3 regions of the Paenibacillus sp. NPDC058177 genome follow, and region 2 is predicted to be linked to each of the others. Evidence: riboswitches for the same ligand, from Rfam matches in the RefSeq annotation. Region 2 holds a riboswitch; each other region holds the start of a gene.

Region 1 (2,272 bases), on a different contig from region 2:
TCGGAAAGCGACCTGATGCTGGACAGTGCTCTGAAGATCTCCTCTGCGATTGAGAATATTTCAGCAATTACAGAGCAGACAGCAGCCAGCACCGAGGAAGTCTCTGCATCGATGAGTGAGCAGATCAATGCCCTCCAATCCGTTGCGGATGAGTCTGAAAAAATGACGTCAGCCGTCTTTCAGCTACAAAAAACGATTCATATTTTTAAATTTTAGAACTTGTCATAAAATTTTTATTTTTGTTCCTTTTAACACAAAACAGCCGTATAAGTTCAAACTTTCACGGCTGTTTTGTAACTTATGAAACGTTTGCATTATATCACTTTCAGACCTTTCTAGAAGTTCGTACCCACAAATAAAGTTTATCCTCTCCCCTTTCAAACACCCTACTTTTAACCCAGTTCCCTCCTGTGCAGTCCAAAAGAAATTGAGCACTTGGATTCATTGCCTTTCATGAAAAACATCATCGTAAATATAACTCCAACTAATTTCTTCAATTAATATCTAATCTTGTCCATTCAGCTGTTTTCATCTAATTTGCATTTTTACACCAATCCCTTTAATACAATCTTGCTTTTTCTCTGAATGATATGCATATTTCAGGCCTATTTTGTAACCGCATTCCATTTTGCAATGCACCCTTGGATACATTTTAAATTAAAACTAAATTCCTACTTTATTTCATATTTTTCGTCAAATTCCGAGTTCGTTTGTGTAAAATATATTGACAAAGACGAGCTAGGAATATAATGTAAAGGAAAATTATTCTTATAATTAGTTATAACATTTATATGGGCAAAATTCCTGAAAAGGAATGACGCAAAGCCATGGATCTACAGCCTCATTTTTTTGGGGGCCATGACTGCCAGGTTGCAGAGAAAACCAGGAGGATCGACTTAATTTCGCGGTCTGATTGGCGGTTTTTTGCTTCCAACCTGTGCTCCATTATTCGAGCACAGGTTTTGTTGTTTCTTTGTACCTGTTAGTATCGTTCTAAACATTTGGCGTTACCAGAACGATAATATATTTATCTTTTACTTAACCCAATTCATTTACTTGAGAGGTGTTTTTTTTGAAGACAGTCGCAGATTATATGGCGGAGGCACTACGTAACCTCGGAGTAACCCATTCATTTGGTATTATTGGTAAATCCATTTGTCCCTTAGTTCTAAAGATGGTGGATTACGGTATTGAGTTTATTCCTGGAAGACATGAATCCAGTTCCGGCTTTGAAGCCGCAGGCTATGCCCTTAAGACTGGCGGACTAGGCGTTGCTTTCGGGACATCCGGTCCCGGAGGAACGAATCTGCTTACTGCAGCGGCCCATGCCAAGGCGAATAACATTCCGGTGTTATTTATTACAGGGCATCAATCTATAAAAGAACTAGGTATTCCGCAATGTCAGGATTCTTCCTCATATCTGGCTGATCTTGCCGATATGTTTAAACCCGCTACCCTGTTCAGTAAGCTTGTAGAACGTGGCGATAACTTAAGCACCATTTTCAATCATGCTATCTCAATTGCTCTGAGCGGTAACCGTGGTCCCGTTCATCTTTGCTTGCCATTCGACGTTCAGACTGAACTTCTGGAAGAATTCCCGGTAGTTTATCCAGAGCGTGAATCGCTCGTTAGCATCTCCAATTATGACCGTGTAATCAACGCTATTAACAATGCTGAGAACCCACTGATTATTGCCGGTAAAGGTGTTAACCGTTCCGGGGCTCACAAAGAGCTGATTGAACTGGCTGAAACATTCAACATCCCTGTCGTGACTTCTCCTGGCGGCAAAGGTGCTATTCCTTGGGATCACCCGCTGTATCACGGTCCTGTCGGTGTCGGCGGATGTACACATGGCGATGACATGCTGAATCGTAGTGATTTGTATATCGTGCTGGGCTCCCGTCTGAGCGATATGACTATCTGTAATCTAAAACGCGAGAATCATCCAGAGACATTAATTCAGTTCGATAGTGACCCAACGTTTGTAGGCAAGATTCTGACCTCCAAAACTATACCGGTCACCGGGGATCTGCGTGATAATCTTGTGTATTATCTTGAACACCTGGATAGAGATTCTGTGACCAAACATAATACTCCAAGCTTTAACTATCGGGAAGAACTGCCTGAGCTTCCAGGCCTGTCCCTGGCTTCAGTTATGAGCGTGATGAGTGACTTTATTCCATACAACAACACTCTATTCGTGGATGATGGAAGCCATGGCTTTAATGCCGTTAAATGGTATAACGTTAAAAAACCGGGCAGTTTTGTGTTC
Region 2 (2,272 bases):
GCCGTAATTGACAGGCTGCTGGCGGTTGGCTAGCTTTTGGGACAATACCTTAGCCGCTTTCCGTAGCAGAATGCCTTCCTCCATGATCTGTTTGGAAAGATGATAGAGCCGGTTGTTGAATACGCCATGATATCCCGAATACAGCTTGCTCTCCGTCACATCGCCCCGAATCCAAATACTTCCGGTTGCCACGATGGTCGCATTCTTCACACTTCCGTAAATATAGACATTTCCAATCGCTTCAATAATCATCTGCTCTTCCACATCGCCGTGAACAGCAACGTCCCCCGCGAATACGATATGCCCGGTCTCAGCATTGACATTCCCCAGGACCCTGTGCGCTGCAGCAATATCAAAGGTAGAGCCCTTCACTCCTGTCAGGCGGGGTCTTCCGGTACGAAGCGCCATGACCTTCACTCCAGACACAAGCTGTGTATGTTCCTTGGCGGTAAGTCGGATATCTTCAGGTGGCGTAGCAGGAAGCAGATGTCCGTACACATCATATCCGGGTACCCCTTCGATGGATGGATGCTTGATGGCTATGATGTCACCCTCCTGAACTTCGGGGATGTCCGGGTAATTCTGCCCTTCCTGTCCGCTCACGTTTCGATGAAAGATTTCGGCTGTTAGGGCTTCCTCGGAGAAAGGAATTTCGATTCGTGCATTGGTCGCGGGTTTGGGCGCAGTGCCTTCCGCTACACGGACTGGCCGTCCGGTGGGGCGGTTCAATTCCTCGTAGATTGCGGGAATATTGAGGTTCTGTGAGATGGATCTTTTATCAAAATCAGCCAGGACCTGCTCGATGCGAAGTGTAGACAGCAGGGCTTTCTTGTCCTGCTCCGCACTGACAGCGATGTTGTTCGTGGCTGCACAGTTCTTCAGGCGCCAAGCGTACTGTTCTACCCGCCGCACGGTAAGGAAGGCAGACAGCTTGTCTTCGGAGACTGTAATCTCGTACGGGGCTGATTCTTCAATCTCCCATTCCAGGCGGTCGGATGACAATACTTCTGTAGGGGTAGTAATGATCTGCCGGTTCTTCCTAAGGACTACGGGAGACACGGGAGAGACGACAGCAGGTTTGCCGCCAGATAAGGGTGAGGTGATGAAAAATTGATTGTTTTGAATAATGATGATGCCATTCTTATTGTTGGTGTCGTCCGATGGTAGAGATTGCGTAGCATCATTCAAGATGGATTCAGAGGGATCTATCGGCAAAGGCCGGGTAAGTTCTTTTACGTCATTTCGATCAGGGCGGTGCGTCATTCTGTTACCTCGCTTCTTTGTATAATCAAAGGCATCTGTACATAGAGAGTACCGTCATTCCGGTACGATAATCCGCTAGGAATATCCGCCATGCAGGCGTCTAATTGGCAGCCTGGCAACCATAAATGCAGCTTGTGCATTCTTAGGCCCATTGCTTTGCGTCCTACCCTTTCGAATAGTTTGCCTTTAAAAATGGATCAATGATGTATACTCAGCATCAGGCACTTTAATCGACTAAAATCGACAAAAAAAGAAGGCGCCGGTACGTCGTATATTTAAAATGTCGGCATTAAATCCTTTTAATTTTAGTGCTAAAGTAACGAATTGACAATAGGGAATAAATAATTTCACCCAGACCATTCACATGTAAAAGAGAGGCGTCTAAGCCGGATGGCCCGGGACGTCTCTCACAGGATCACATAATCCGTAGAAAGTGGCTATATATTCCACATTTCCTTAATTATAACGTGTAAGATGGTTTTAGTAAAATAAAAGGACTCTCCGCTTTATAACTTGTGGGAGAGTCCTTTTTTCATGTAATGAATTCCTTGGGCGATGTCTCGCTTAGCCTCGTGCGGTACCGCCGAACAGGTGGCATATTCCGCCCGTTCCACCTCATCCAGCACCCGGTTCAGGTGCGAGAAGACTGCACCAAGATCGCGCATAGCTGTCAGAGGGCAATGGCTCTGAAGCTGGGAGAAGCAAGAGAGCTGCAATTCCCGCGCATGATGCAGGGCATCCGGGAGAGAACGGGGGCGTTCGGTATCCGACAGGGTTTCTGTTCCGTACAATGCGATGCAATCGGCAGTGGCTTCCAGAGAACCGGCCATCCCTTCTGCGGCTGCATAATGCGGTGGCAGCAGGGCGATCTCATCTATAATTTCCTTCACGTAGGCATGAACAGTTTTAAGATGAGAAGTAACTGTACTAAGCCTGTTCAATTCATTTCGGCATTGGTAATGCGATAGCGTGTAATGAATTTCTTTCTGCTTCTTGCCGCTTCGCTTCA
Region 3 (2,272 bases), on a different contig from region 2:
ACCTTCTATGGTTGTATTAGCTATACTGATTGAGCCTGCTTGATAAAAATTAAATAATACCTTCCGGGGGCTTCCTCCCCAGATTTGAAAACTCGGAATGCTGACTGCGCCTCCGCTAACATTGACTATAACAGTGCCATTGTTTGAAATGTTGAACTGAAGACCATTGGCATCCTTCAAATCAGAGGCAGATAAATTCACTACATTAAAAGCTCCCGGGGCGTTAATCGTTATTTTCCCGTACTCTTTAGTGAACGATCCTGCTTCAGGGAGAGACGCCAGCTCAGCCGATTTATTAATCAGAAATTGCTTTTCTCTAGCAAAATCAATTGGAGTAGCCTTTCTCTCGCCTTCTTTGATATCAGCCCTTTCCTTGGTCAAAGACCCCCCGTAAACGGCTGTGCCATACACAGTTCCATCAGTCAGATTAATGTTTCCTCCCGCAATTAGAACATCGCCGCCCGGGGCATCCTTAGATACACCATAACTTTTCAGGCTGATATTCCCTGCGGCGGCAAGTCGCCCGTGAATCTGGTCGCTCGACTGCGTGAAATCTCCAAACACAAAAGCATTAAAATTCCCGGCAACCCCCAAGACTGGCGTCGGGGTATACGGCAAGCCCGATGTTGCGTTCACAGGGACGCCCAGGGAAAACGTGCTTCCCACAGTCAGCAGCCCTGCCAGGAACAATTTCACTGCCGACTTCATTTTTTTCCTCAATGCTTACACCTCCTATTAAATTCTATATGATCTCGTAGCAGCTACGATGACAACAAAAAAAGACCACCAAGAAGTAGAGAAGCTCTCTTCATGGCAGTCGGACGGTCATGGCACTGATTAGCACTTTAGACTCCTGGACTTTGCGTCCCGCCTTTTCAGACGGTTTGCTATTATACATGACGATAATAAATTGCTAGAAATACCCGCAAAACAGCATACGATAGGCCCATGTAATGGGTTTTATTATGAATTTACCAATAGTTTAGCTTGGCGTTATCACATTGTCAACGAATTCCTTTTTGTACAATCTTTAAATAAAAAAAGCGCCAAAAGGCGCTTCAAATCGTCATTTTATCCTCTTTTTAGAACAGCTGTATCCAGCCGATAATTGATATCCATAACGGAATACTCAGGAACAGTCCGAACAGCATCCCCCGACAAATATTCCCCTCATGCTCCATGGCCCACTTCTCCTTCAATATTACAATAGTCTTCTTTTTAGTATTTCAAATTAAATATAATATCATTCCTCCAAATAAATTGTGAATTAAATCACATATATATGTTTGTTTATAAATACCATTGAATATTTTTTGAAATCCGGAGTAGAATAGGAATATACGTTCTCATTTTAGGTGGTGATATGCATGCACAAAGCCGAGAGTATAGACAATCATCTGGTAAAATCGTATTTGCTTCTCCCGCTGATCCTATCCGCTTTTGAACGCGATGCCAGCATCATTTCCGCACAGCTTCGAACACCTTCACCTTATCTTGAAGTTCTGGATACGGCAGCCAGTGCAGCTACTGCAGATCTCAGGGATATCCGCACGGAGATGAGAATGCGCGGCATCAAAGTATATGAACAACATAAGCTCCCGCATGGCCTTGAAGCCAAATTCATCTGCCGGGGATATCACGAACGGATGCTGCTGCTGAATGAACTCATTGCCGCCCAAGCAGGAATCCATATGCGCAGATACCTAGGACTGGATATTTCAGCTTTCCGAAATGAGCAGGAGCAATATGGAATCAAGCCTGCCCCTCAACTCTAAATCCACCCTATGCCAAGGATCGGTTAAAAAAATAGGCCCTGCCATGGGAGTTGGCAGGACCCAAATCTATACCACTAAACACTGGGGGGCGTTTGGTAAATCCAATATAACCCCCGAACCTGAAAATAAGCTGATCTTAAGATAAAAATTAGCTTAAAAAATATCACGATTTTTGTTAAACAAGGATCAGAAATGCTCCTCCTCTTCAGAAAGGGGATACTCCCAGAATCCTAGCCGACCTTTGGCCGGAACGTGATGAACCAGCGGACGAACATTCTCTAGCTCCCAAGCGAAGCGTCCTTCTGTATAGTCGCCAAAAGCCCGTTCGTTCTCGCCTATCCACTGCGCCACACTATTCAATCCGGTAATTTCATGGCACTCCTTCAGTTTACCTGTAGCAATAATAACACCCGTGGGTAAATTCTCTTCTGTATAGCCGTGCTTTGCGAGTATTGATTGGAACGGCTCTCGTCTACATGCTGCCTTGTCTATTTTAA

The links. Region 2 has a riboswitch for cyclic di-GMP ahead of ACFVU8_RS18340 (flagellar assembly protein A). Riboswitches for the same ligand answer to the same signal wherever they lie in the genome.
Region 1: it holds a riboswitch for cyclic di-GMP, as region 2 does, so the genes downstream of both, ACFVU8_RS10235 (thiamine pyrophosphate-binding protein) here and ACFVU8_RS18340 (flagellar assembly protein A) in region 2, are expected to answer to the same signal.
Region 3: it holds a riboswitch for cyclic di-GMP, as region 2 does, so the genes downstream of both, ACFVU8_RS24390 (choice-of-anchor A family protein) here and ACFVU8_RS18340 (flagellar assembly protein A) in region 2, are expected to answer to the same signal.

The regions. Positions count from the first base shown of each region.
Region 1 covers NZ_JBHVVB010000002.1:44,969-47,240, forward strand. Annotated here, with positions in the region: gene ACFVU8_RS10230 (methyl-accepting chemotaxis protein) at 1-216, shown strand, start outside; cyclic di-GMP riboswitch class I at 785-878, shown strand; gene ACFVU8_RS10235 (thiamine pyrophosphate-binding protein) at 1,064-2,272, shown strand, end outside.
Region 2 covers NZ_JBHVVB010000004.1:255,254-257,525, forward strand. Annotated here, with positions in the region: gene ACFVU8_RS18340 (flagellar assembly protein A) at 1-1,263, opposite strand, end outside; cyclic di-GMP riboswitch class I at 1,367-1,458, opposite strand; gene ACFVU8_RS18345 (FUSC family protein) at 1,770-2,272, opposite strand, start outside.
Region 3 covers NZ_JBHVVB010000007.1:179,774-182,045, forward strand. Annotated here, with positions in the region: gene ACFVU8_RS24390 (choice-of-anchor A family protein) at 1-720, opposite strand, end outside; cyclic di-GMP riboswitch class I at 810-899, opposite strand; gene ACFVU8_RS24395 (YhjD family protein) at 1,368-1,775, shown strand; gene ACFVU8_RS24400 (ASCH domain-containing protein) at 1,962-2,272, opposite strand, start outside.